Regions from separate parts of the Arthrobacter sp. 'calajunan' genome, predicted to be linked through region 2. Evidence: predicted binding sites of a transcription regulator. Region 2 holds the regulator's gene; each other region holds the start of a gene.
The links. Region 2 encodes LexA, which represses DNA repair genes until DNA is damaged. Its sites were predicted from a motif close to TCGAACANNTGTTCGA; they were not measured.
Positions count from the first base shown of each region.

Region 1: the regulator LexA is predicted to act here: its motif matches at 2,882-2,897, upstream of RF641_RS15260 (LysM peptidoglycan-binding domain-containing protein).
Region 3: the regulator LexA is predicted to act here: its motif matches at 4,252-4,267, upstream of uvrA (excinuclease ABC subunit UvrA).

Region 1 is NZ_JBKZDY010000011.1:63,943-73,649, forward strand. It holds gene dinB (DNA polymerase IV) at 1-1,135, opposite strand, end outside; gene RF641_RS15250 (polyprenyl synthetase family protein) at 1,293-2,399, shown strand; gene RF641_RS15255 (Rv2175c family DNA-binding protein) at 2,496-2,849, opposite strand; gene RF641_RS15260 (LysM peptidoglycan-binding domain-containing protein) at 3,055-4,779, shown strand; gene RF641_RS15265 (sensor histidine kinase) at 4,885-6,369, opposite strand; gene RF641_RS15270 (NAD-glutamate dehydrogenase) at 6,379-9,707, opposite strand, start outside.
Region 2 is NZ_JBKZDY010000002.1:33,821-43,527, reverse strand. It holds gene miaA (tRNA (adenosine(37)-N6)-dimethylallyltransferase MiaA) at 1-37, shown strand, start outside; gene dapF (diaminopimelate epimerase) at 77-1,006, shown strand; gene RF641_RS02690 (class I SAM-dependent methyltransferase) at 1,041-1,649, opposite strand; gene hflX (GTPase HflX) at 1,977-3,638, shown strand; gene RF641_RS02680 (ATP-dependent DNA helicase) at 3,631-5,628, shown strand; gene lexA (transcriptional repressor LexA) at 5,741-6,460, opposite strand; gene RF641_RS02670 (LysM peptidoglycan-binding domain-containing protein) at 6,717-7,070, shown strand; gene RF641_RS02665 (histidinol-phosphate transaminase) at 7,161-8,267, shown strand; gene hisB (imidazoleglycerol-phosphate dehydratase HisB) at 8,289-8,909, shown strand; gene hisH (imidazole glycerol phosphate synthase subunit HisH) at 8,910-9,545, shown strand; gene RF641_RS02650 (hypothetical protein) at 9,547-9,696, shown strand.
Region 3 is NZ_JBKZDY010000004.1:302,345-312,051, forward strand. It holds gene RF641_RS08610 (lysophospholipid acyltransferase family protein) at 1-557, opposite strand, end outside; gene RF641_RS08615 (HAD hydrolase-like protein) at 558-1,259, opposite strand; gene uvrA (excinuclease ABC subunit UvrA) at 1,368-4,238, opposite strand; gene RF641_RS08625 (phosphatase PAP2 family protein) at 4,361-5,023, opposite strand; gene RF641_RS08630 (outer membrane protein assembly factor BamB family protein) at 5,120-6,628, opposite strand; gene RF641_RS08635 (hypothetical protein) at 6,846-7,073, shown strand; gene RF641_RS08640 (DUF692 domain-containing protein) at 7,070-8,530, shown strand; gene RF641_RS08645 (GntR family transcriptional regulator) at 8,573-8,950, opposite strand; gene RF641_RS08650 (MBL fold metallo-hydrolase) at 9,030-9,683, shown strand.

The DNA of each region.
Region 1 (9,707 bases), on a different contig from region 2:
ACGTCGGGAATTTCTGGCTGATCAGGTCGGCGATCCGCTCGGCCTCCCGTGTTTTTTCGTCTCTGGGATCCAGGCTCAGCTGAATCCCCTGTGCCGAGTCTTCAAGCCGTTCGGCTCTGACCCCAAGCAGCCTGATGGGCTGGGCCAGCGGCCACAGGTTGCGGAACAGGCTAATCGCTTCGGAACTGATCATCGAAGATGAATCTGTTGCGGCGGCGAGGGTCTTGGACCTGTTGATCCCACTGAAATCCTGGTACTTCAACTTGATTCCCACGCCGCGAGCCACTTTGTCTTGGGCGCGCAACCGCTGGCCGACCCGGTGCCCGAGCCTCAGCAGTTCGCGCTCCAGTACGTCCTTGTCCCGGATATCCGTGGAAAATGTATGTTCGGCGGAAAGGCTCTTCTCCTCCCGCACGGGTTGCACCGGGCGGTTATCTATGCCCTGGGACAGCAAATACAGAGCCCGGCCATGCTCCCCGAATTTCTGTACGAGCCGAGATTCAGGTTCGGCCGCGAGCTGGGCCACGGTGTCGATGCCCAGCGAGTGGAGCTGGTCTGCCGTTCGTTTGCCCACTCCCCACATCTTGGTGACCGGAAGCTGATGCAGGAATTCCAGGGTGCGTTCCGGCGCGACGACCGTCATCCCGTTCGGCTTGGCATACGTCGAAGCCAACTTGGCCACGAACTTGTTGCGGGCGATGCCAACGCTGGAAGGCAGGCCGAATTCGCTCTGGATGTGCTCTCGAATCCGCCGGCCGATGGCAACCGGCCCTCCGAGCATCCTCATGCTCCCGGTAACGTCGAGGAATGCCTCATCGACGCTGACCTGTTCCACCACCGGGGTCACGGTGTGCAGGTAAGCCATGATCCGTTCGGAAATGGCGTTGTACTTGCCGTGGACCGGCTCGACAATGTTTGCTTCGGGCATCAGCGCAATCGCCTGGCTCATCGGCATGGCCGAATGAACTCCCCTGGCCCGGCAGTCGTAGGAGGCCGACAGGACCACACTGCGCCCACCCGGGAATCCGACGATCACTGGCTCGCCGAGAAGTTCGGGATGGTCGATAAGTTCCACCGAGACGAAAAAGGCATCCATGTCCACGTGCAGGATCGCGCGATGCTCTTTGTCATTCATGACAGCTATATTAGTGCGCGCTTCCGACAGTGCGCTGGCGGCCGAACACCCCGGAACTGCATTTGCACTTGCCCATGGCATCCGGGAAATATCCTCCCGGATTCCCGGTAGAGTTGATCCTAGCCATCTGCCCCTTCACGCGGAGAATTGATTTTGCATGTCGTTGCCTGAAACCGTCTCGGCCTTTGAGCCTGAAGTCCAGGAGCTGAGCCGGAGCTATACGGACGCCGTTGCCGCAAAGCTTGAGGACTTCCTTTCCGACAAGAATGATGAAGTCTCGTCAATTACCACCAGCGCAACTGAAATCGTCAACGCGATTCGGGATCTGACACGGGGCGGCAAGCGGCTCCGTCCGCTATTCGCCTACTGGGGATTCCTGGGCGCAGGCGGCGCCAGGGATTCTGCAGAGGTCATCCAGCTGGGCGCCGCGCTGGAGCTTTTCCAAGCCGCGGCGTTGATCCACGACGACATCATCGACAATTCGGATACCCGCCGCGGGCGTCCGAGTGTGCACAAGCACTTTGAAGCGCAGCACAAGTCGCTGGGCTTGTCCGGCAGCGCCGCGAACTACGGCATGGCCAGCGCCATCCTGACCGGCGATTTGTGCCTTTCGTTGAGTGAAGAGCTTTTCGCGGCGATTCCAAGCGTTGACGCCGCTACGCGCACCATCTTCAATCGCATGCGGACCCAGGTCATGGCCGGGCAGTATCTCGACGTACTCGAAGAGTCGGCCGGCCCCGCCTACGATCCGGCCGAAGCCGTGAAGCGCGCCCGGACCATCGTCCGCTACAAGTCGGCCAAGTACTCCACCGAGAATCCGATTCTGCTCGGCGGTGCGCTCGCCCGCGCGAACGTTGAGCTGCTCGATAGCTACAGCGCGTTCGCACTGCCCTTGGGCGAGGCGTTCCAGCTTCGAGACGACGTGCTGGGAGTCTTCGGCGATCCCGAGATCACCGGCAAGCCGGCCGGGGACGACCTGCGTGAAGGCAAGCGGACCGAACTCATCGCCCACGCACTGCTGCTGACGTCCCCTGAGGAACAGGACTTCATCCAGAACAGACTCGGCGCCCTGGACTTGTCCGACGCTGAAGTGCAGAAGCTCAGCACTATCCTGCAGGGCAGCGGTGCGTTGCAGGAGACCGAACGCAGCATCAGCGAACTAACTGTCCAGTCCTTGCAGGCTCTGGGAGAAATCCAGACCCACGACCTCGCGCTGGCCGGCATGAAGTTCCTCAGCGATGCAGTCACCAAACGCAGTAGCTAGCCCTGCGGAACATCACCGATAGATAACAATAGGTCTCGACTTTCCTTCCAAATAAAGGAATGTCGAGACCTATTCTTTATACAAAGCTTCGTGTATCTACCAAGCCAATGCTTGCGCGCGACGGCGAATCTCGGTCTTGCGGCCCGAGCGCAGCGCGTTCATCGGGGTGCCCGGAAGCGACTCGTCCTCGGTGAAGAGCCACTTGACGCTCTCTTCATCGGAGTAGCCCGAGTCCTTCAACACCGACAAGGTACCCTTGAGGCTCTCGACAACCGCGCCATCCTGAACGAATTCCGCAGGAACCGAACGAACCTTGCGCTCGCCGATGCGTAGAGCCACGATCGTACGCTCATCAAGCATGCGATGCACGCGGCGAATATCAATGTCTAGTTCTTCGGCCAGATCGGGCAGGGTCAGCCACTGGCCAACAAGTTCTTGAATGTCATTCACCCCTTAAGGTTCCCATAAATTGCGATTCACCGCAGAAACTTTGTTCAAACCAGTCACAGCTGTTTCCATGCGTCACATAAGTAGTGTAAATTTTCATGTATCACTTTGATAACAATTGCAACACAAACAACTCCTGAAGCAGCCGGTTCAGGTGCACTTGTGACTGTTCGCGATTATCGCAACCGTACAAATGAGGAATGACTCTATGCCCCACAAAGCGACCCATGTCTCCACGCATGCGCTAGGTGTTGTCGCAGGTGCAGCGATCCCCGCTGCTGTCATCGGCAGCCTCGCCTTGGCCCCGGCTGCGTACGCAGCGCCAGCAGTATCGGTAAACACCCCAGGCTCGGCCGCGAAGTCGGTAACACCCGAAAACATCAAGATCGCTGAAGATCAGATCAAGGCACACCTGATTGCTTCCCGCGTGCCTTCCCTGGGCCTGCCTGCCAAGGCCAGCACCAAGGAAATCAAGATCCCGGCAGGCGCCAGCTTGTCCAGCTTGGCGGTGGAGTACAAGACCACCGTTTCCAAGCTGAAAGACCTGAACGACCTCAAGAGCGACTTCATCGTCGCTGGCAAGACCTTGAAGGTGCCAGGCCACGGTTCCTCGTCGTCGAAGTCCTCGAAGTCTTCGAACACATCCGCAACCAGCAGCTACACCGTAAAGTCCGGCGACACGCTCAGCGCGATCGCGGCCAAGCACAAGATGAGCCTGTCCGACCTGCTGAAGAAAAACGACATCTCCTCCAGCACGAGGATCTTCCCGGGCGACAAGGTCAAGGTCGATGGCGGATCAGCCGAAAGCTCCAGCAAGCGGTCATCGTCGAGCAAGTCCTCGTCGACCAGTTCCGGCTCGGCCAGCTACACTGTGAAGGCCGGAGACACCCTCGGCGGCATTGCCATCAAGCACAACATGAGCCTCTCGGCTCTGCTGAGCAAGAACGGCATCTCGGCCAGCAAGCCGATCTTCCCGGGCGACAAGCTCACCATCAACGGCTCGGCCAACTCCTCCAGCTCCTCGGGCAAGTCCTCGTCTTCCTCGAAGCCTTCCGGCGAAGCGAGCTACACCGTGAAGTCGGGCGACACCCTCAGCGGCATCGCGTCCAAGAACGGCATGAAGCTGGGCACCCTGTTGAGCCTGAACGGCATTTCGGCTTCCAAGCCGATCTTCCCGGGCGACAAGATCAAGGTCTCGGGCAGCGCTTCGTCGTCCTCTTCGTCCTCCTCGTCGTCCAAGCCTTCGGGCGGATCGTCCAAGGCTTCGAGCTACGCGGTGAAGTCCGGCGACACCCTCGGCGGCATTGCGGCCAAGCACGGAATGAAGCTGTCAGACCTGCTGGACAAGAACCCGCAGCTGAGCACCTCGACCCCGCTGCAGATCGGGACCAAGGTCAAGGTCAGCGGCTCCTCGGTGTCCTCGACCTCCACCGGTGGATCCAAGAAGAAGATTGGCAACACCTTCCTCGGCCGCACCTATGCCGACCACGTGGTCAGCAGCGCGAACGAGAACAAGGACTACCTGGACTCGATCTCGGTGCCGAGCCGCAGCGAGATGCAACGCATTATCGTGTCCACCGCCAACCGCATGGGCGTTGACCCGGCGCTGGCGCTGGCGCACTCCATGCAGGAGTCGGGATTCAACATGCGTGCGGTCTCCCCCGCCAACGCCCTGGGCGCCATGCAGGTGATCCCGAGCACCGGCGAGTGGATGTCCTCCCGCCTGGGCAAGAAGCTGAACCTGCTCAACCCGCAGGACAACGTGACCGCAGGTGTTGCAGTCATCCGCTACAACCTCGACAACACCGACAACCTGGACGATGCCATCGCCGCGTACTACCAGGGCCTTGGCGGCGTGAAGAAGTACGGCATGTACGACGACACCAAGCGCTACGTGGCCAGCGTAAAGTCGTTGATGAAGCAGTACCGCTAAATACTGCGCAAGGGGCGGCCCGGAGAAGTTTCCACTTCTCCGGGCCGCCCCTTGCATTGCGCCCGGCGTGCGCGCACCAGCTGGCCGTTTCGCGGTCTTGCGACGCTAGGCCCGCCGATCCAGGGTCAGCGGCATTTCGATGACTACCCGCGTTCCCCCCTCGTCACCGGGCAGCCAGCGGATTTCCCCAGACAGCTCGCTGGTCACCAGGGTGCGCACGATCTGCAGGCCGAGACCTTCACGGCGCTCCCCTTCCGGCAGCCCGTGGCCGTCGTCCTCGATGGTCACCCTGAGCCAGTCCTTGGAGTCGGTGCCGAGATAGCGTTCGGCGATCAGTGCCACCTGTCCGTCGCGGTTGGCCAAGCCGTGCTCCACGGCATTGGTCACCAGTTCATTAATCACCAACGACAGCGGGGTGGCCAAGTCGGCGTCGAGCATGCCGAACTCCCCTTCGCGGCACGTGGAGATCTTCTGCCCCGGCGAAGCGATTTCAACGATCAGGCGGAACTGGCGGTCCATCAGGTCGTCAAACTTCACGGTTTCGTTCAGTCCCTTGGACAGGAAGTCGTGGACCGAAGCAATCGTGGATACCCGGCGCATGGCCTGTTCCAGACCCTGCTTGCCTTCGTCCGAGCTCATGCGCCGCGACTGCATGCGCAACAGCGCCGCCACGGTCTGCAGGTTGTTCTTCACCCGGTGGTGGATCTCGCGAATGGTCGCGTCCTTGGTCACCAGCTCCTTTTCACGCCGGCGCAGTTCCGAGACGTCCCGGCACAGGACCAGTGCGCCCCAGCGCTTGGATTCATCGCGCAGCGGGATAGCGCGCAGGGAGAGGGTGACGCCGCGGTACTCGACTTCAGTGCGCCACGGCATCTTGCCCTGGAGGACCAATGGGAGGGTTTCATCGACCACACGGCGGTCGCGAACCAGCGCCATGGTCAGGTCGGCCAGCGGCTGGCCCTGCAGCACGTCGGCGGCGCCGAGGCGGCGGAAAGCCGAGACCGCGTTGGGGCTGGCGAATTCCACCGTCCCTTCCACACTCAAGCGGATGAAGCCGTCGCCCACGCGGGGCGCACCGCGGCGCGAGCCGGTGGGGCTGGCGAAGTCGGGCCACAGCCCCTTGGTGCCCATGGCCAGCAAGTCGTCTGCGCTTTGCCGGTAGACGAGCTCCAAGTTCGAGGGGGTGCGCGACTGGTTGCGGTCGAAGTGCGAGGTGATCACCGCGACGGTCCGGTTCTGGCGAACCAGCGGGACAGCCTGAACGGTGGTCAGTCCAGGAATCAAATCGGCGCCGGGATGCTCGGCCGAACGCTGGATGGTTCGGCTGTCCCAGGCGCGGTCCACCATGATGCGCAGATCCTTGCGGATGCGCTCACCGACGAAGTCGGTGTGGAAGGTCGTGTGCGAGGTGGACGGGCGCACATGCGCCAAGGCGACATAGGATCCATCGCCGGTGGGGAACCAGAGCACCAGGTCTGCGAACGCGAGGTCCGCGACCAGCTGCCAATCCCCCACCAGCAGGTGGAGCCAGTCCTCATCACCGGGGCCGAGGTCGGCTTTTCGACGTAGATCTTCGGTGATGAGGGCCATTAGGGGTGATTACCTCCGGACGATGGAACGCAGCAGGCGAAGGGCCACGGACAGCGATGCCATGTCATCGCGTTCCAGGCTGTTCACTTCAGCGAACATTGCCTTCGCACGATCCAGATTAGCCGCGTTTGCCTCTTCCCACGCCGCAACACGCTCTGCCACGTCGGTGATCTGGCCCGAGGATTCCAGAACGTCGTTGGTCAGGTCGATGATCGTGCTGTACAGGTCGTCTCGCATGGCCGCGCGGGCCAGCGCCTGCCAGCGGTCGGATCGCGGCAGGTTGGTGATGCGGTTCAGCAGCGTGTCGACATTGAACAGGTTGTAGAGCATGAAGTAGGTCTGCGAGACCTTCTCCACGTCCTCCTGGGTGCGGTGCACCAGATCCGCCACGTCCAGCAGCGCGAAGGATTCGAACTGCGAGGCCCACATGCTGGCGCGGCGTTCGCCGATGCCGTTGGCCAACGCATCCGCATGCCACTGCTGGAAACGTTCCTGGTCGTCGCCGCGCAGCAGCTGCGGCAGCTCTTCGCGCAGCTGGGTCACGATCGACTCGTAGCGCTCCACCGCCTGGCCGACCAGCAGTTCCTGGTCGACGCGGTTGATGAACCAGCGGGTGGCCCGGTCCAGCAGGCGGCGCATGTCGTGGTGCTGGCGTCCCCAGTAGTCCACGTCGGTGCCGGCAGGCTGGGAGTTGATCGCGTCGAATTGAGCGTCGAAGCGGTAGACCTCGCGCAGGGCGCAGAAGACCTTGGCGATGTGCACTTCGCTGGCGCTGGTTTCCTCCATCGCGCGGAACACATAGGTGATGCCGCCGATGTTCACCATGTCGTTGGCGATCACCGTGGCGATGATCTCCTTGCGCAGCGGATGGGACTGCAGCTGGTCTCCGAATCGCTCCACCAGGTGCTCCGGGAAGTACCGGCGCATGGTCTGCGCGAAGTATGGGTCATCGGCCAGGTCGGATTCGGACAAGGCGTGGGCCAGCTGGATCTTCGCGTAGGCGGCCAGCACCGACAGCTCCGGTGCGGTCATGACGCCGCCGGCGGCACGGCGCGCTTCCAGCTCCTCGGAGCTGGGCAGGAACTCCAGTTCCCGGTTCAGGTCCGCGTGCACCTCGAGCCACTGCATCAGACGCTCGTAGGCCGGAGCCCAGGTCTGCGCGGCATGCTTTTCGTTCAGCAGCAGCACGTTCTGGTTGAAGTTGGTCTGCAACACCAGGTCGCCCACGTTGTCGGTCATCGACAGCAGGAATTCCTTGCGCTCGGCTGGATCGATGTTGCCGGCCTTGATCTGGCGGTCAACGAAGATCTTGATGTTCACCTCGCGGTCGGAGGTGTCCACGCCGGCCGAGTTGTCAATGGCGTCGGTGTTCAGGATGACCCCGTTCAGCGCCGCCTCGATGCGACCCAGCTGGGTCATGCCCAAGTTGCCGCCTTCGCCGACGACCTTCACCCGCAGATCCGCACCGTCCACGCGGATCGAGTCGTTGGCCCGGTCGCCGACCTGGCCGTGGCTCTCCGCGGAGGACTTCACGTAGGTGCCGATGCCGCCGTTGTACAGCAGGTCGACCGGGGCCGAAAGGATGGCCTTAAGCAGCTCGTTCGGCGACATGGCCGTGACCGAGGCGTCCAGACCCAGGACCTCGCGGACCTCCGGGCTGACCGGCACCGACTTCAAGCTGCGCGAGTAGACGCCGCCGCCGGCGGAGATCAGCTCGCGGTTGTAGTCCGCCCAGCTGGAACGCGGCAGGTGGTAGAGGCGCTCGCGCTCCTCGAAGGCTGCTTCCGGGTTCGGGGTCGGGTCCAGAAAGATGTCTCGGTGGTCGAATGCGGCGACCAGCTTGATCGTCTTGGTGCGTCGCAGGCCGTTGCCGAACACGTCACCGGACATGTCGCCCACGCCCACCGCGGTGAACTCCTGGGTCTGGGTGTCGATGCCCAGCTCGAAGAAGTGGCGCTTGACCGATTCCCAGGCGCCGCGGGCGGTGATGCCCATGCCCTTGTGGTCGTAGCCTACCGAGCCGCCGGACGCGAAGGCGTCGCCCAGCCAGTGGCCCTTTTCCTCGGAGATCTCGTTCGCGGTGTCGGAGAAGCTCGCGGTTCCCTTGTCGGCGGCGACCACCAGGTAGGTATCGTCCCCGTCTCGGCGCACCACGTTCGGCGGGGCCACGACGTGCTCGCCGTTCTCGTCGGACACCAGGTTGTCGGTCAGCTCCAGCAGGGTGCGGATGAAAACGCGGTACGCGCCCTTGCCTTCCTCCATCCAGGCGCCGCGGTCAACGGCCGGGTTGGGCAGCTGCTTGGCGTAGAAGCCGCCCTTCGCGCCGGTCGGCACGATCACGGAGTTCTTCACCATCTGCGCCTTGACCAGCCCCAGCACCTCGGTGCGGAAATCCTCTCGGCGATCCGACCAGCGCAGGCCGCCGCGGGCGACGGCGCCGAAGCGGAAGTGGGTTCCTTCAACACGCGGCGAGTAGACCCACAGCTCGTGCTTCGGACGCGGGAACGGAGCGAAGTCGATTTCCTCCGGAGCCAGCTTGAAGGCCAGCGCCTGCTGGTTCTCGGCGTAGTAATTGGTGCGCTTGGTGGCCTCGATGACCTTGACGAAACGGCGCAGCAGGGTGTCGGCGTCCAGCGTCGGCACGGCCTCTAGGGCTTCGGTGATCTTCTCATGGGCGGAGGCGCGCAGCGCCTGCGACTGCTCGGCGCTCAGCTTCGGGTCGAAGGTGGCGTGGAACAGTTCCACGATGCCGTGGGTGACTGCGGCGTTGCTGACCAAGGCGTTGGCGATGAAGCCGGTCGAGTTCGGCACACCCAGCTGCAGCAGGTAGTGGGCGTAGCCGCGCAGCATCGCGACTTCCTGCCAGTCCAGGCCTTCGCGCAGCACCAGGGCGTTGAGGCTGTCGGATTCGGCGTCGTTGCGGACCACCGCGGCGTAGGCGGCGGCCAGCTTGTCCTGGATGGCGGAGAAGTCGACGGACTCGTCGACCTTCAGGCCCATGTCGTAGATGAAGCGCTGGCCGATGCCCTCCGGGTTCAGCTCGTACGGGCGCTCGTCAACGACGTCCAGGCCGAGGTCCTGCAGCACCGGCAGGATGCGCGAAAGCAGCAGCGGGCGGTCGACGTAGATCTTCATGCGCTTGGTGACCAGCGCGTCTTCGTCGTCGGTCTTCGGGTCGTAGAAGGAGACGACCGGGCCGGCGGCGGCCGCAGGCTCCTGCAGCTCGGCGAGCAGCTCGATGTCGTTCAGCGCGTCGTCGATTTCGAACTGGACCTTGTAGGAGGCGGGGAAGGCCTCGGCCCAGGTGTTGGACAGCTGGTTGGCCACGCCGGCTTCCA
Region 2 (9,707 bases):
GGCGCTGGAGCTGGTGGCCCGGACCCAGCGGAACTGACGCAACTAGCGAACGAAGCACGAAACACGAGGAGCACGGATGTACCGCAGCGAACTTCAGCAGCTTGCAGGCCAGGCATTTGCCAAGGGCCATGCAACCGGAAACGACTTCGTCTTGCTCGCGGATCCCACGGGAGCACTTCAAATCACCGCCGAACAGGTGGCAGCCCTGTGCCACCGGCATTTCGGCATCGGTGGCGACGGGCTGATCCGTGCGGTGCCGACCTCCCAGGTGTCCGGTTATGAGCAGCAGTTCATCGAGCATCCCAAGGCCTACTGGTTCATGGACTACCGCAACAACGACGGCTCCATCGCCGAGATGTGCGGCAATGGAGTGCGCGCGTTCGTGCATTTCCTCATCGCCGAAGGCCTGGTCAATCTAGCGGTCGGCCAGAGCCTGCAGATCGGGAGCCGTGCCGGCGTCAAGGAAGTCACCCGGCTGGCGGACGGGTACGCAGCCAATCTGGGGCCATGGGGCCTGATCCATGAGGACCAGGCCGCCGCCGACTCGGTGGATTCGATGGTCCGCCCCAGCGGCTGGGAACAGGCGTTGCCGGCGCTGAGCATCACGATGGGCAATCCGCACACCGTGGTAGCGCTTCCGGACCAAGGCATGCTGGAAGATCTGGAGCTCTTTATTGCCCCGGAAGTCTCGCCGGCCCCGCCCCACGGAACCAACGTGGAATTCGTGGTTCCCGCCGAGCCGCTGATCGAAGACGGCCGGGCCAGAGTGAAGATGCGCGTCCACGAACGCGGGGTAGGGGAGACGCTGTCCTGCGGCACCGGAGCTTGCGCGGCCGCCGCTGCGATGCGCTACTGGGCGCGCGGCACCGCCTTGATCAATGATTGGTCGGTTGAAGTTCCCGGAGGCACGGTCGGGGTTGCATTCCTTGCCAACGGCGATCGGGAAGATACCATCCTGAGCGGGCCGGCGGAACTGGTCGCGCGCGGGATCATCAGCCGGGACTAGCAGGCGGGCCACACAGCCAACTGGCACGGCGAACCTACTGGGCCGGGCGTGAAACCTTCAAAACGCGGAAGGCCTTTGCCGTGGCTTCACGGGTGACGCGCCAGTCGTTTGGCAACTGCTCGACCAACCATTTCTGGAGGGAATCGCTGCCCAAGTTCTTCTGCACTACCATCCAGGCCTCGCCACCCGGCGCCAGCCGCGGCAGCCAAAGCAGCAGAAGTTCATGCAGGGCTTCCTTGCCGATGCGGATCGGCGGATTCGACCAGATCGTGTCGAATTCAAGCTCCGGGTCCACAGTTTCCGGACGGCCGACCACCACGTTGTCCAGGCCCAAGCTCTGCGCATTCAGGCGGGCCAGCTCGATGGAACGCTCGTTGACGTCGACGCCGTAGACTTCCGAACCGGGGCTTTGCTCGGCCGCGGTAATCGTGATGGGTCCCCAGCCGCAGCCGATGTCCAAGATGCGGCCACGCGGCGCCGGAACGTTCTTCAACAGCACCTCGGTGCCCTTGTCCAAACCGGAAGGCGAGAAGATGCCGGCTGCGGTCTGGATCTTGCGAACGGTGCCGTTCAACTCGACTGAAATCGTGCGGCGTTCATCGGCCGAGGCGGGGCTGGCGCTGAAGTAGTGATCCGAGCTCATACTGCAAAGTTTATCGTTGCGTGCGCACGGGCCAAATATGGGCGGAGGCAACGTGACAAAGCCAATATGTACCAGGCCGCACAAGACTGATAGAGTTTTGTCTATGACTTTGTTCTTCGTCTAATACGTAGCCCACACGGTTACCCGTGATTCCCGAATCCCCGGCGCTGGTCTTGCGCGCCCGGACGGCGGAATCCGCAGGCGGCAAAGTCTTTTCTACTTTCCAGACTCCCAGGTGTGTTGGGGTCTTCACCTTGCCTTTGCGTTTGCGTAACCGCATCACCATCAGCACCGAATGCTGCTACCGATTTCTGCAAAGGATACTCAATGACCAACGAACACCTTGAAACCGACCGCGCCACGTCGCGAAGTGGGGGTGCCCCGCACTATTCTGGAAAGCGAAGTACTTCAAAGGAGACCATGACTAACTCCGAGTCACACGAACACGATTCATCGTCGATGGACGACGCCCAGATTCAGGCCGCCATCGACCGCATCCTTGCGGCAGACGAGGCCCAGGGGCCTCAGGTGCAGCATTTCGCATCCGATGATGAATCCGTTTTCTCTGGTCAGGCGACCGCCCTGAACCGTTTTTCCTCCGGCTATTCCACCTATGACGGTGAGCAGGACGACCTGGCCGAGCGTCGCGCCCTGCGACGCGTTGCAGGCCTCTCTACGGAGCTCGAAGACGTCACCGAGGTGGAATACCGCCAGCTGCGCCTTGAGCGTGTGGTGCTGGCCGGAGTCTGGACCGATGGAAGCGTCACCGAAGCGGAGAATTCGCTGCGCGAATTGGCAGCGCTAGCGGAAACCGCAGGCTCGGAAGTACTCGACGGTGTTGTGCAGCGCCGCAGCAAGCCAGACCCGTCGACGTATCTGGGCTCGGGCAAGGCCATGGAGTTGCGCGAGATCGTAGCCTCCACTGGCGCCGATACCGTGATTGTCGATGCCGAACTGGCCCCGTCGCAGCGCCGTGCGCTGGAAGACGTTGTCAAGGTCAAGGTCATCGACCGCACCAGTTTGATCCTGGACATCTTCGCGCAGCATGCGAAGTCCCGTGAAGGCAAGGCCCAGGTCGAACTGGCCCAGCTGGAATACCTGCTTCCGCGTCTGCGTGGCTGGGGCGAATCCATGTCCCGCCAGGCCGGCGGCCGGGTGGGCGCCGCGGGCGGCGGCATTGGTTCGCGTGGCCCGGGTGAAACCAAGATTGAAATGGATCGCCGCCGCATTCGCGACCGCATGGCAAAATTGCGCCGTGAGATCAAGGCGATGAAGCCGGCCCGAGAAGCCAAGCGCGCAAACCGCCGCCGCAACGAAGTTCCCGCGGTCGCCATTGCCGGCTATACCAATGCCGGGAAGTCCTCCCTGCTGAACCGACTGACCAATGCCGGGGTCTTGGTGGAGAACGCGCTGTTCGCCACCCTGGATCCCACGGTGCGGCAGGCGGCCACCGAGGACGGGCTGACCTACACGCTGGCGGATACGGTGGGTTTCGTGTCCAACCTGCCGACGCAGCTGGTGGAGGCTTTCCGCTCGACGCTGGAGGAAATTGCGGATTCCGACCTGATTCTTCACGTTGTTGATGCCTCGCATCCGGATCCGGAAGGCCAGATCCAGGCAGTGCGTACGGTGCTGGGCGAAGTCGATGCGCTGAACATTCCCGAGATCATCGTGCTGAACAAGGCTGATGTGGCTGACCCATTTGTTATTGAAAGGGTCCGAAACCGCGAATCCAATACCGTGGTTGTCTCGGCACACACCGGTGAGGGAATCGAGGAGCTTCTGGCGAAGGTCAGCTCCTCGATTCCGCGCCCGGGAGTGCAGATGGAAGTGCTGATCCCATATAGCCGCGGGGATCTGATCGCGAAACTTCATCAGAGTGAGTCTGAAATCCTTGAAAGCGAGCATCTGGAGAACGGAACCAGATTGATCGTCAAGGTACGAGAATCGTTGGCAGCAGAGTTGGAGACTTTCAACCTTCATGGATAAGCAAGAGCAGGCCCTTGACCTGCTGGAAGCCGCAGTAACTTCCATGGGCGGCGCCATGCGCGCCGGCCAGCAGGAAATGGTCAAGCACGTTGTATCGGCGCTGGAAGACGAAGAGCATCTGCTGGTGCAAGCAGGAACCGGTACGGGCAAGTCCATGGGCTACCTGATCCCGGCACTGGCACACGCCCAGACCAGCGCCAAACCGGTAATCGTATCGACTGCAACCTTGGCGTTGCAGTCGCAGATCGTCGGACGTGACGTACCTCGGCTCCTGGAGTCTCTCAAGGGCAAGCTTTCGCGACCCATGGACGTGGCCCTGCTCAAGGGCCGCTCCAACTACCTCTGCCAGTACAAGCTCGGCGGCGGATACCCGGAAGACGACGAAGGCACGTTGTTCTCCATGGATGAGCCCGCCGCGCCCAGGGGACAGACATTTTCCCCGCTGGCCAGCGAAGTCATGAAGCTTCGCGAATGGGCCGAGCGCACCGACACAGGGGACCGGGACGAACTGGTCCCCGGAGTCAGCGACAAGGCATGGAAACAGGTTTCGGTGTCCGCCATGGAGTGCCTTGGCTCCCAGAAATGCCCTATGGCCGATGAATGCTTCTCGGAGATGGCCCGCGCCCGGGCCGCCGAATCCGACGTGGTGATTACCAACCACGCCCTGCTGGCGGTCTCCGCCTTCGAAGGGCTGTCGGTGCTCCCGGACTTCGACGTCGCCATCATCGATGAGGCCCACGAGCTCCAGGACCGCGTCACCAGCTCGGTCTCAGGGGCACTGTCGGCTCGTATGGTGCTCACCGCAGCGGGCGGGGCCAAGCGCCATTGCGCCGTCAACGTTGACGAATTGGTCAAAGCCACCAACAGACTTGAAAAGGCCTTGACCGGCGTACCGACCGGGTTGTTGCAGACCGGCCTGCGCGAGGACATGGGAATCGCCCTGAACGACATCGTGGAACAGGCCCGGCTCATTCTCGCATTGACGAAGCCTGAAGCCAACGCGCCGGCCGATGGTGGTCGCCAGACCGCCAGGTCGCAAATGCAGGCCGTCATGGACGACGCCATCCGCATGCTCGAAGCCGAAGACCGCCGGGAGGTGCTCTACACGACCCGTCCGCGAGAATTTGTCGAAGGCCGCGGCTATGTCGAGGCGGATGACAACCAGCCGGCGACACTTAACGTGGCACCGCTGTCCGTGGCCGGAAAACTGCGCGAAGGACTCTTTGACGGTCGTACCGTCATCTTGACCAGCGCCACCTTGGCCATCGGCGCGCAATTCGACTCGGTGGCCGGTTCACTGGGGCTCATGGGTGCCGGTGCACCGTCATGGACAGGCATCGACGTCGGCAGCCCATTCGATTATCCGAAGCAGGGCATCTTGTATGTCGCCAAGCACCTGCCCAAACCCGGCAGGCAGCTTGCCGCCGAGACCCTGGACGAAATCGAGGATCTGATCAAGGCTTCGGGCGGCGGCGCGTTGGCGCTGTTCACCTCGAAGCGTTCTGCCGAAGAAGCGGCGGCGATCTTGCGCGAGCGCCTCGACGTCGAGATCCTCTGCCAGGGTGATGCGAGCATGAAGTCTCTGGTAGCGCAGTTTGCCGAGGAACGGGACACTTGTCTCTTCGGCACCATGACTCTCTGGCAGGGCGTAGACGTGCCTGGCGACTCCTGCCGTTTGGTTATTATCGACAAGATCCCGTTCCCGCGTCCGGACGATCCGATCTCCAAGGCCCGCACCGAAGACGTGCAGAAGCACGGCGGCAACGGTTTCATGCAGGTTTCGGCCACCCACGCCGCGATCCGTCTGGCCCAGGGCGCTGGCCGGTTGATTCGTTCCGTGTCGGACAAGGGCGTCGTGGCAATCCTCGACTCACGCATGGCTACCGCACGCTACGGCAGTTTCCTCAAGGCCTCGTTGCCGCCGATGTGGCCCACCGTGGACAAGAAGACCATCACCGGTGTCCTCAAGCGGATGGACCCGAACCGCTAGATCGGTATTGGTTCATTCCGCGGAAGCCGGCACGGCTGAGCCCGTGTCGAAGCAAAGAGCGCTGGGACGCAGTTATATTGAACTGCACCCCAGCGCTCTTCGATTTGTCGGATTAGAGCGAACGCATGACCGATACAACGCGTCCCATGACGGTCGCTGCATCACCGAGGATCGGCTCGTACCGAGAATTCTGCGGCAACAACCAGGTATGACCGTCGCGCTGCCGGAACGTCTTCACGGTAGCTTCTTCATCGAGCAATGCAGCCACGATGTCGCCGTTGTTCGCAGTTTGCTGGCGACGCACAACAACCCAGTCGCCGTCGCAGATCGCAGCATCAACCATCGAGTCTCCTGAGACTCGAAGCATGAACAGCTCTCCGTGGCCCACCAGCTGGCGCGGAAGCGCGAACACGTCCTCTACCGTCTGATCTGCAAGGATCGGTCCACCAGCGGCGATACGGCCAACCAGCGGCACCATAGTGGTGTCCGCGGAGGTGCTCAGCTCAATGATCTTCGCATCTTCCTTGCCGGCCTCTTCCGCTGGCTTGGGCGCCTCGGCCGCTGCGGCATCCTCGCTGAGCTGCAGCGGCAGCAGGATCTCCATGGCACGAGGTCGGCGTGGATCACGACGAAGGTAGCCGAGCTTTTCAAGCTGACTCAACTGGTGCGTGACACTCGACAGGCTCTTGAGCCCCACGGTGTCGCCGATCTCGCGCATCGACGGCGGATAGCCGTTCTTTCCGATCGAGCGCTGGATGGTCTCGAGAATTTTCTTCTGGCGGATCGTCAGCGAACGTGCATTCGATCGGGGAGTGCGCTCTGAAGCTGACATGACCTTTAGCCTTCCCTAATCACCGGTCGTGAGCTGGGCGGATGCCTAACTGTCGGAAGCCAGTGATGTTATGTATTCGTTCCTCTTCTACTTCGAAATCTTAGTCGATGTGAGGGAGTCTTTCAAAGATTTGTTCGAAAGTGTCTGGACAATTTCCGCGAAGTTCTGTTAGAAAAGATATACGAGAATCGAACACATCTTCGAAAACAGTATTCGAAGACAGGTTCGCATCATGCCACTGTTGAGGAGAATAGTCATGGCAACCGCCGCACTTGACTCGAAACGCACCAAAGAACACATGAAGATCCGCATCAATCGTCGCGGCTGGGCTGTGCTGGTTGGGGTCCCGGTGTTCATTCTGACCATCGCCGCCGCATTCCTGATCACCATGTTCACTTCAAGTGCCCAGGCGGCGTCCAACTCGCCGCAAGGTGTTGAAACCGTGGCCGTGACCGTCATCCCGGGCGACTCGTTGTGGAATCTCGCCCGTGAATACGCCGTAGGCTACGACGTGAATGCGGCCATGGAGCATATCACGGAGATCAACGCACTGGACTCCAGCGAGATCCGCGTTGGCGACACCTTGGAGATCCCGGTGTTGGCCAACTAGCCGGTCAAACCCTCAAAATGGCGACAGGTATTGTTACCAAGGTTTGTCGCCAATTCTTGAACCGACGACTGCGCCATTAGACTTAATGACGTGAATGTCCGCAGTGAACTATTGAGTCAGCTGCCCTTGCGTGAGAATCTCCGCGGGCTGTCCCCTTACGGTGCGCCACAAATTGACGTACCAATTCAGCTGAATGTCAATGAGAACACCCATCCGCTTCCGCAGACCGTGATTGATGCAATCGCTCAAGAAGTCTCCAAGGCAGCGTCCACGCTGAATCGCTACCCGGATCGTGAATTCGTGGAATTGCGTGAACTCCTAGCCAAGTACCTGGGCCACGATCTGGATCGCGAGAACATTTGGGCCGCGAACGGTTCCAATGAGATCCTGCAGCAGATCCTGCAAGCCTTCGGTGGCCCCGGTCGAAGCGTCATGAGTTTCGGCCCCACTTATTCCATGTACCCTCTGCTGGCCAGCGGAACCGATACCGAATACATCGCCGGCCAACGCGCCGATGATTTCACTCTCTCGGCCGACTCTGCTGCCGCGCAGGTACGCGAGCACACACCGAATATCGTTTTCCTCTGCTCTCCGAACAACCCAACCGGCACGGCATTGGGATTGGATGTCATCGAGGCTGTCTACGAGGCAGCCTCCGAGACCAACGCCATGGTCATCGTCGACGAGGCCTACGCTGAATTTTCACTGGCCAATACCAAGTCGGCACTGAGCCTCCTCGGAGGTCGCCAGCGCTTGATTGTCAGCCGCACGATGTCCAAGGCCTTCGGCCTGGCTGGCGCCCGAGTGGGCTACTTGGCTGCGGCACCGGAAGTCACCGATGCGATTCGGCTTGTCCGCCTGCCCTACCACCTCTCTGCAGTGACCCAGGCGACCGCCATTGCCGCGCTGAAGAACGTTGACCTTCTGCTGGCACAGGTCGAAGAAATCAAGACCCAGCGCGACCGCATCGTGAGCACCTTGACCGAGCTGGGTTTGAAGCCTTCGGTTTCAGACTCGAACTTCGTCTTTTTCGGCGGCCTGAACGACCCCCACGCCATTTGGCAGGGGCTTCTGGACGCTGGAATCATCATCCGTGACAACGGAATCGCCGGCACCCTGCGAGTCACCGCGGGAACTGAGGCCGAAACCACCGCCTTCTTGGAGCGGCTGACCGAACTGCTCAGCGCACAGAAGTAGAAAAGACAAGCGAAGGAAGACATGTCTGCCGAATTGATTGGCGCACGTCGCGCCCGTATGGAACGAGTCACCAGCGAATCCTCGGTATTCGTTGAACTGGATCTCGATGGCTCAGGCGTCTCGGAGATCAGCACCACCGTGCCGTTCTTCGACCATATGCTCACTGCCCTGTCCAAGCACTCGCTGATCGACCTCACCGTGCGTGCAACCGGCGACACCCATATCGACGTACACCACACAGTGGAAGACACCGCGATCACCATCGGCGAGGTGCTGCGTGTTGCCCTGGGCAACAAGGCGGGTATCCGCCGCTTCGGCACTTCCTACGCACCGCTGGACGAAGCACTAGCCCGCTCCGTTGTAGATGTCTCCGGGCGCCCCTACCTGGTGCACGGCGGCGAGCCGGCCGGCCAGGAATACCATCTGATCGGTGGACACTTCACCGGTTCGATGACCCGTCACGTTTTCGAGGCGATCACGTTCCACGCGCAGATTTGTGCCCACATCGAGGTGCTCTCGGGCCGCGACCCGCACCACATCGTCGAAGCGCAGTTCAAGTCCTTCGCCCGTGCCTTGCGCGAAGCCGTCGAGCACGACGAACGCATGGGCGACAAGATTCCATCCACGAAGGGTGCCCTTTAAGTGGCAAAAAAGAAAGTTGTTGTCCTGGACTACGGTTCGGGCAACGTTCGCTCGGCAGTGCGTGCGCTTGAAGCCGCCGGAGCCGAGGTAGAGCTGACCGCAGACGCGGACAAGGTCCAAGCGGCTGACGGTCTGGTCGTTCCCGGCGTCGGCGCCTACGCATCGGTCATGGACCAGCTGACCAAGCTCGGTGCACTGCGCTGGATCGGTCGCCGTATCGCCGGCGGCAAGCCCGTGCTCGGAATCTGCGTTGGACATCAGGTCTTCTTCGACGAAGGCGTGGAACACGGCGTCAAGACGGCGGGTATTGGCGAGTGGCCAGGCACCGTAGAGCGGCTGCAGGCTGATGTCATCCCGCATATGGGCTGGAACACCGTTCGTCCGCCGGAAAACACCAAGCTCTTTGCAGGTATCGAAAACGAGCGCTTCTACTTCGTGCATTCATATGGAGTGCAGAAGTGGGAATTCGACGTCACCCAGCCGGCAATGACTCCGCCGCAGGTTACCTGGTCCACCCACGGAACCCCATTCATCGCAGCCGTTGAAAACGGTGCCTTGTCGGCAGTGCAATTCCACCCGGAGAAGTCTGGCGAAGCTGGCAAGAAGCTGCTGAGCAACTGGCTGGAGACTCTCTAGAATGTGGTCGATCGTACTCCTCGGGGTCGGCGCATTTCTTGCCGGCGGAGCAATCTCCTTGAAGAACCAGAAAGCGCACCTGTCGTGGATCATTGCCGCGTGGGGCCTGGCAGCTGGTTGTGTCATCGCAGCATGGGTCTTGACCCTCTAGTTTCAAACTTT
Region 3 (9,707 bases), on a different contig from region 2:
TTGCGTCCGAGCTTGTCGAAGTACAGCGGCTCGCCGTAGTGGATGTGGAACTTGGCCGGGCGGAAGCCCTTGGTGCCCGCGGGCTGCAGCTTCTCGGTGCCGATCAGCCCGACCGGGACCACCGGCACGCCGGTGGTCAGCGCCAGCCAGCCCACCCCGGTGCGGCCGCGGTACAGCCTGCCGTCGCGCGAACGGGTGCCCTCCGGGTAGATGCCGATGCCGGAACCGCCCTCGATGATCTCCACCAGCGAATCCAGGGCCGCCACGGAGGCGGCCTGCTCGCCGCGCTGGACCGGGATGGATCCCACCGACTCGAAGAAGGACTTCATCAGCTTGCCCTTCACTCCGGGCGTGGTGAAGTATTCGGCCTTCGCGAAGAATGCGACATCGCGCGGCGTCAGCGCCTGGATGATCAGCGAGTCGAAGAAGGACAGGTGGTTGGAGGCGACGATGAAGCCGCCCTCCTTGGGCACGTTTTCCAGGCCGGTGACCTCGGCGCGGCAGATGCCGTGGATGATGCCGCGGATCGAGGATCGCGTCATGGTGTAGATGCTCATCTACTGTGCACCTTCCTGCATCAGTTCTTCAAAGTTCAATTCGGCCGCGCCGTCCCTGCCCAGCAGCAGCTGCGCCAGTTCGACCGCGGTGGAGACCCGGTAGTCGGCGGCGTCCAGCTCGTCGCCCTGCGCGAAGCCCCAGCGCACGCCGATGGACTTCACGCCGTTCGCGCGCGCCGCATCCAGGTCGTAGTGCCGGTCCCCCACCACCACGCTACGCGACGGATCCAGATCCGCGTGCTTCAACGCGGCGGCCACGATGTGCGCCTTGCTCGATCCGTGGGATCCGCCTTCGCTGGTGTTCCCGTGCACCGCATCCAAGCTGCCGGCCAGGGACTGCGCCTCGATCAGCTCGCGGGCGATGGGCAGCGGCTTGGCGGTGGTGACCGCGGTGTGGATGCCGGCGGCGCGAAGCCCGTCCAGCAGCGTACGCATGCCCGGGTAGACCACCGACTGACGCATGCCGACCTCCGAGTATCGGGCCCGGTAGGCGGCGATCACCGAGTCGATATTCGCGTCGGTGACACCGTCCAGGGTGCGCAGCCCGATCTGCAGCGGCGGGCCGACCAACGCTTCGATTTTTTCCTCGCCGGGATCCGGGAGCCCATGGGCCACCAAGGCATGGCGGATTCCTGAGGTTATGGACCCTGCAGGGTCCACGAGGGTCCCGTCCAGATCAAAGAGCACGCTGGTTACCGACATATTCACTAGGACATCATCCCATGAAGCGGACGCGGGTAAATAATCCATAACTGAAATCGAATATACCCGCGCCCGTTCCCCGGGTTCGCCGCTCGCGGCGCCCCCGGGCTAGAGGATTTCGGCCAGGAACCGTCCGGTGTGCGATTCGGCGACCTTCGCGACCTTCTCCGGGGTGCCGGTGGCCATGATGGTGCCCCCTCCCGAACCGCCTTCCGGTCCCAGGTCGATGACCCAGTCGGCGGACTTGATGACATCCAGGTTGTGCTCGATGGTCAGCACGGTGTTGCCCTTGTCCACCAGCCCCTGCAGCACCAGCAGCAGCTTGCGGATGTCCTCGAAGTGCAGGCCGGTGGTCGGCTCGTCCAGCACGTAGATGGAGCGGCCGTTGGAGCGCTTCTGCAGCTCCGCGGCAAGCTTCACGCGCTGCGCTTCGCCGCCGGAGAGCGTGGTCGCCGGCTGGCCCAAGCGGACATAGCCCAGGCCCACGTCCACCAGGGTTTTCAGATGGCGGGCGATCGGGGTGAAGGCGCTGAAGAACTCGGCACCCTCCGCGATCGGCATGTCCAGCACGTCGGCGATGTTCTTGCCCTTGTAGAGCACCTGCAGGGTTTCGCGGTTGTAGCGCGCCCCGTGGCAGACCTCGCAGGGCACGTAGACGTCCGGCAGGAAGTTCATCTCGATCTTCAGCGTGCCGTCGCCCGAGCAGGCCTCGCAGCGTCCGCCCTTGACGTTGAAGGAGAAGCGGCCCGGCTGGTAGCCGCGAAGCTTCGCCTCGTTGGTCTCCGCGAACAGCTTGCGGATGTTGTCGAACACGCCGGTGTAGGTGGCAGGGTTGGAGCGCGGGGTGCGGCCGATCGGCGACTGGTCCACGTGGACCACCTTGTCCAGGTGCTCCAAGCCCTGCACGCGGGTGTGCAGGCCGGGGACCTGCTTCGCGCCGTTGAGCTTGTTCGCCAGCACCTTGTAGAGGATGTCGTTGACCAGGGTCGACTTGCCCGAGCCGGACACGCCGGTCACCGCGGTCAGCACGCCCAGCGGGAACTCGACGCTGACGTTCTGCAGGTTGTTCTCGCTGGCGCCGACGACCTTGAGCTTGCGGTCCTTGTCCACCTTGCGGCGCTTGGACGGGATCTCGATCTGCTTGCGGCCGGAAAGGTAGTCGCCGGTCAGCGAACGGGTGTTCTCCTTCAGCCCCTCCACGGAGCCGGAGTGCACCACTTCGCCGCCGTGCTCGCCCGCGCCAGGGCCGATGTCAACGATCCAGTCCGCCTCGGCGATGGTGTCCTCGTCGTGCTCCACCACGATCAGGGTGTTGCCCAGCGAACGCAGGTGCAGCAGGGTCTCGATCAGCCGTCGGTTGTCGCGCTGGTGCAGGCCGATGGACGGCTCGTCGAGCACGTAGAGCACACCCACCAGGCCGGAGCCGATCTGGGTGGCCAGGCGGATGCGCTGGGCTTCGCCGCCGGACAGCGTGCCGGCCGCGCGTTCAAGGGTCAGGTATTCCAGGCCCACGTCCAGCAGGAACTTCATGCGAGCGCCGATTTCCTTGAGCACCTGCACCGCGATCTGCGCCTCGCGGTTGCTCAGTTCCAGGGTGGTCAGGAACTCGGCGGCGCTGCGCAGGTCCATGGCGGAGACCTCGGCGATGGACTTGCCGCCCACCAGCACCGACAGCGAGGCCGGGTTCAGCCGGGCGCCGCCGCAGGTCGGGCACGGGATCTGGCGCATGTACTGCTCGTAGCGGTCGCGCGCGTGGTCCGATTCGGTTTCCTGGTGCTTGCGGTGCACGTAGGAGATGACGCCCTCGAAGCCGGTCGAGTACTTGCGTTCGCGGCCGAAGCGGTTCTTGTACTGCACCACGACCTTGTGGTCCTTGCCGTTCAGGATGGCCTGGCGGGCTGCGGCGGGAAGGTCTTTCCAGCGGGTGTCCATGCTGAAGCCCAGGTCCTTGCCCAAGCCCTCGATCAGCCGGTTCCAGTACTCGGTGGTGGCCTTGCCCAGCGACCACGGGGCGATTGCGCCCTCACTGAGGGTCACCTCGTCGTCGGGGACGATCAGGTGCTCGTCCACCTCCAGCTTGGTGCCGATGCCGGAGCAGGCGGCGCAGGCGCCGAAGGGGTTGTTGAAGGAGAAGGTGCGCGGCTCGATCTCGTCGATGGCCAGCGGGTGCTCGTTCGGGCAGGCCAGGTTCTCGGAGAAGGAGCGGATGCGCTTCGGGTCGTCGTCCTCCAGGTCCACGAAGTCGGCCAGCACGCGGCCGTCGGCGATGCCCAGCGCGGTCTCGATGGAGTCGGTCAGCCGCTGGCGGACCTCCTCCTTCATGGCCAGGCGGTCGACGACCACCTCGATGGTGTGCTTGACCTGCTTGGCCAGCTTCGGCGGATCGGTCAGCTGGATGGTCTGCCCGTCCACGCGGGCGCGGGAGAAGCCCTTGGCTGACAGCTCCGCGAACAGGTCGACGAATTCGCCCTTGCGGGCGCGGACCACGGGAGCCAGGATCTGGAAGCGGGTTCGCTCGGGCAGCTCCATGAGCTGGTCCACGATCTGCTGCGGGGTCTGCTTGGAAATCGGCTCGCCGCATTCCGGGCAGTGCGGCCGGCCCACGCGCGCCCAGAGCAGGCGCATGTAGTCGTAGACCTCGGTGATGGTGCCGACAGTGGAACGCGGGTTGCGGCTGGTGGACTTCTGGTCGATGGACACCGCCGGGGACAGGCCCTCGATGAAGTCCACGTCCGGCTTGTCGACCTGGCCCAGGAACATGCGCGCGTAGGCAGAGAGCGACTCGACATAACGTCGCTGGCCCTCGGCGAAGATGGTGTCGAACGCGAGGGAGGACTTGCCGGACCCGGACAGGCCGGTGAAGACAATCATCGCGTCGCGGGGCAGATCGATGTCCACGTTCTTCAGGTTGTGCTCGCGCGCGCCCTTCACGACCAGGCGCGTCAGATCAGTTTTCTTGCTCTCTGCAGTAATAGCCACGAAGCAATACTAATCGAAAATTGCTTCGAATGAGTGTGAACTCTGACGCAACTCACATGCAAATCGCCAAAGGCCGCACCGTCGACCGGCGAGCGCCGTGCGATCCCCCGCACCGGGCGGGCTCAGTGCCCGCCGGCCTGCTGGGCGATCCGCGCGGTTCCGGGCAGGCGACGGACAAGTCGCGGGAGGAAATTGAACACAACGAGGACCACCAGCATGCCCAGGCCAAGACCGAACAGCACGTCGTGCGGGTAGTGCGCGCCGACTCCCACCCGCGCCACGGCGATGAGCAGGGCCGTGGCGGCCAGGTACCAGCGCAGCCGCACGATGGCCAAGGCGCAGGCGGTCGCGAAGGCGGCGGCGAGCACCGAGTGGTTCGAAGGCCAGGACCAGTCCCCGTGCGGCGGACAGGTTTCCGCAATGGCCACGTGAATGCTCTGGCAGGGCCGCGCCTCGGTCAGGATCAGCTTGAGCGTGCTGCTTGCGGCGTAGGCGAGGATCACTCCCAGGCCTCCCAGCACCAGCCTCGCGAACGCCGCCCGGTCCCTGAACCATGACCATACGGCCAGCCCGGCGGTGAACAAGACCAGTAGCAGCAACGCCGCGTCGGCGAAGAACACCGCCAGCAGGGTGAGTGCCGGGGAGGAACCGGCCGCCGCGGTGACCGCTGTGTACAGCTGTTCGCGGACTATAAATGCCGGCAGTGACAGCGCCATGAGGCCCAGGGCGATGAGCACTGGGATGGCAGGCCGCGTTGAGGCGACCCGAGCGGATTCTGTAGTCATGAGACGTGATTGTAGGCCTGGTTTCTGGGAGGGTATTCCAGCAAGTTTCAGGCCTGTTCCCAGAGAAGCTTCCCGCAGGGTTTGCCGCCTGGGGCACTATTCATCGGGCATGCGGTACGCGACCATGCCCGCGCGGTCCGGGAGCACCGCGATCCGCTGCTGGTCCTTGCCTGTGCGCTGGAACTCCGCATACAGCGGAAGGTCCTTCGTGGCCTTCTGCGTGTCACGGGTGCATGGTTGCACGGTCTGCGGCACCCTCAGGTAGGCCGTCTGTTCGTATCCGTCGATGTGCCTGACTTCCACCGAATCGCGGTCGCTGGTGCACAAGACGGTGTCACCAAGGACGTGGGAGAGTTCGAGCTTTTCCCCGGTCGAGCTGTCCACGGCGGCGAATCCCGAGGCCATGGGGACGATCACGTATTTCTGGTCGCCGAGGATTCTGTTGTTGGCCTTGGCCAGTTCCACAGCTTTCTCGTATCCGGGCATGTCATACGCCCAGCGTTCCTTGCCGGTGGCCGCGTCGATGCCTGCAACGTCCCATTCGAGGCCCGTGAGCGCCCCGCGCTTGCCGGTGGACGGATGCACCGTGGCCAATGCCTGGTGGAATCTGCAGGTGACGAAGGTGCTGCGCGTCTGGGCTTGGCGGGTCTCAACGATTCCGGAGCAGGCCTGGTCCGCGCCGGGCACCGCCCACCGGCGTTTTCCGGTGTCTGGGTCGATCCCGACCATCATGGCGTCCTTGTTCCAGTCCTGCACGTAGGCATCGCCTTCGGGGTGGTACTGGTAGTCAATCCGGGAACCATGGCCGACGAAGATCTGCTGCGGTTCCTCGAACGTAGTCCACTCCCACCCGTTGTCCGTGGAGTAGTACGAGTCGAAGACCTGTTCGTAGGGCACGCTCCACAGGATCTTGCCGTCCCGCGCGTAGCTGAGCAGTTCCTCCCTGGGCCCGCGCTCCGACGACGACGAGAGACCTTCGCCGACGAATCGGTCGTCCGGATTCTTTTTCGGTGTGGGAAGGTCCTCCCCGGCGAGCTGCTTCCAGCGGCCCTTCTCCATGTCGTAGCGCATGTTCACCGGTTCTCCGGATTTCCTGTCACCCTCAACGCACCAGGTCTCTTCGCATTCAACGGGACGGTTGGTCATGAAGTCAACCTCAATACTCGCCGAGGTGTTCTTCCCGGTAGCGAGATCAATGACCACCAGCCGTTCGGATTTCCCCTTCACCGATTCAACAAATGCCGCCATCCGGCTTCCGTTGTGCTCGAACACCGGCAGCCTCATCCTCATGCCCCCGGGGTTGTGCCCCACCGATGCCTCGCGCTTCCAGCGCAGCGAACCGTCGGCGAGCTCGCGGGCCACCAGTGTCAGCTTGCGCTGGCGTTCAACATAGGCGATGGCCAAACCAAGCTGCTCTTCGACCTGGATTTCCGAGACGACGTTCTCCTTGCTGCTCCAGGCAAGCGAGACCGGTTGCGCACTGCGGTCAACCGCAGGGGGCTCGGGCTGCGCAGGCGGTGCCGTACAACCTGCCAGCAGGCCGACCATCAGGCAGGCCGCGACAGCGGTTGGCAGTTTCAACCGGTTTTCAGCAGTGTGGTTCATGGTGTGCTCCCGAATCTTCCGTTGGGTCGATTGGCACAGCCTATGAGCTACTGAAAAATTCGTGGAAGGTTTTCCACAGCCGGAAAACATTGGTGAGAGGTACCCAGTAATACGTGGGTAATGGACTGCCCCGCATCATGTGTTCCAGGAGTGCCGCAGCAACTCCCGCGGATAGCGCTTTGCGCAGCCCGCCCACGTCGAGAACCAGGAGACTGCGATGGAACGACTGAACCGATCGGTATTGCTGGATGACAAAACCATCAGGGTGACGGTTCCCGCCACGGCGATGTACGACTTGGACCAGATGCAGAAAATTCAGCGCGAGGTGCTGGGACGGCTCGGCTGCCCCGCCTGTTGCTCGGGCTTCGACATCCGTTTCGATCTGGCCCGGAGGTTCATGGTCGATGAGGATCTTGTTGTCCGCCCGATGGACGAGCTGGCTTGATTCCGCTCACCGCTCTGCCCGAGCTCGGCGTCGGAGTGATCTACTGGCCTGCCCTCGACGGGGTGCTCTCCCGGACGGACAACGGCGTGGACGTGCTCGAACTGGAACCGCAGGCCTTCTGGTTCCAGCCCGGGCCCGACACGCATGGGTACATGCTGGATGAAGCGGTGTTCAGCCACCTCGCCGAGGCTCCGCAGACCTGCCTGGCCCACGGTGTCGGCTTCCCCGTCGGAGGAACCTGCCCACCGGACCCTGACCAGGTTGATGCATTCGTGCGCAGCATTATCCGATTGGGCGCCCCGTGGGCCAGCGAGCACCTGAGTTTCAATCGGCTGCGGCAAGCCGGCGGCGAGATCGACATGGGTTTCCTGCTTCCTCCGATCCAGTCCCCCGAGTCGGTGGCTTGCGCGGTGGACAACATCCGCTTCCTGAAGCGCCACCTGCCGGTGCCGCTCGCCGTCGAAACCGGGGTCAACTATCTCAAGCCCTTGCCCGGCGAAATGCCGGACGGCGAGTTCTTCCGCTCCGTCGCCGATCAGGCCGATTGCGGGATCCTCCTGGACCTGCACAATCTCTGGGCCAACGAACGCAATGGCCGCCAGCCCATCTGCGAGGTGGTCAACCAGCTGCCGCTGGAGCGGGTCATCGAAATGCACCTGGCAGGCGGACAGGAATACGGCGGGTACTGGGTCGACGCGCATAGCGGGCTCGTCGACCCGGAACTGATGGACATTGCCCGGCAGGTGGTGCCCCGGCTGCCGAACTTGAAGGCCATCACCTTCGAGGTGATGCCCCAGTTTCTGCTGGCCTACGGCATCACCGATGATGCGCTGATCGACCAGTTCGCGCAATTGCGGAAACTGTGGCAGCTGCGCGGCACGGCGGTTTCCGAGGCACCGGTTCCGGGTCCGCGCCGAGCGGGAGCCCGTCCGGGCCCGGTGCTGCCTGCGCCTGGCCAATGGGAGGAAGCGCTGGCCTCGATCTTGCTGCCGCACCAACACACCGCTCCGGGTTTCGCCGAATCCCTGGCCGGGGATGACGGCGCCGGGGTCATCCGCAAGTTGATTTCCGCTGCCAGGGCCGGAAAGGTCGCCGACGCACTGCCCTTGACCACGCGCCTGCTGCTGCTCACGCTCGGCGCCGCCCGCGTGGATCAGGTGCTGGATGACTTCTGGGCATGCACCCCGTCGGAGCAGATGGCTTCGAATGAGGCGCGCAAATTCATCGAATGGGCGCTGTCCGGTTCGCTCGGGTCCGAGGTACCGCATCTTGCCCAGGTCTCGGCATTCGAGCTGGCCGCCAACCAGGCGATCATGACCGGCCGCGAGCAACTGGTCGACTTCACCATGGACCCCGTCGAGCTGCTCGGCGCGCTGCGTGCGGGACGGATGCCGTCGAAGCTTCCCGCAGGCAGATATTCGTTGACGGTGACTCCACCCGCAGCGCCATCCGCCTGAAGGGACCGGGCCGAGAATTCCGCGGCACTTCGCGGGTGCGGATTATTTGGGCAGCGAGCTGAAGGCGGCGCGCAGGTACTTCACCGCGGTCCCCTCGTCCACGTTCCACATCTGCGAGATCCGCGCCAGGTCGGCGGCGGCGTCGCTGACTTCCTGGTCCCCGCGGTCCTCCGCGGCCTGGACTACCGTCCCGTGCCTGCCGCGGGTGGCGACCGCACCCTGCAGCTCCAGCTCCTTGTAGACCTTGGCGACAGTGTTCACTGCAAGGCCCAGCGATCCGGCGAGCGCGCGCACCGAGGGAAGCTTGGTTCCCGGGGCGAGCCTGCCATCGGAGATGGCCGTCAGAATCTGCTCGCGCACCTGCTGATATGGAGCTACCGTTGATTTCTGGTCGAGGCTGACAAAATCCAGGTCGGTCATGCAACGCTCCGTTTCATAGATTGGATGTCGTATTCCGAGCCTATCGTGTACGCACCTGGTTTCCCCGTAGTCTGGGGACATGAATGAACTTCTTCTGGACGATGTAAGCATCCGCTGGATCTCCGTATCCGAGATGAGCAACAACGTGTACCTGATCACCGAGAAGGCCAGCGGCAAGCAGCTGCTGGTTGATGCGGCCGATGATTTCCCCGCCATTGAAGAGTTGATCTCCGCCGCGTCCGAGGACGGACCGGACACCGAGATCGTTGCCATCGCAACAACCCACCAGCATTGGGACCATGTGCGCGCGCTGGCCGCGGCGGTCGAGAAGTACCCGGTCACCACCTATGCGGGGGCCGACGACAGGCAGGGCATCGCCGACGAGTCGGGTGTGAAGATCAGCCATCCGCTCTCCCATGGAGAGAAGATCCAGCTGGGCGACGTGGTCATCGAGGCGATCCACCTGCGCGGCCACACCCCGGGATCCATCGCCTACGCGCTGGTGGATTCCTCGGGCCAGCCGGTGATCCTCAGCGGCGACAGCCTGTTCCCGGGCGGGGTGGGCAACACCTGGAAGGATCCGCAGCGCTTCAGCTCGCTGATCGCCGACGTCACCGAACGCATCTTCGACCGCTTCCCCGACGAGACCAAGGTCCTCCCCGGCCATGGCGGTACCACGGATCTGGGCACCGAGCGTCCGCACCTGGATGAATGGCGCGAACGCGGCTGGTAGGAACCCTCAGGCGGCTGCCGCAGG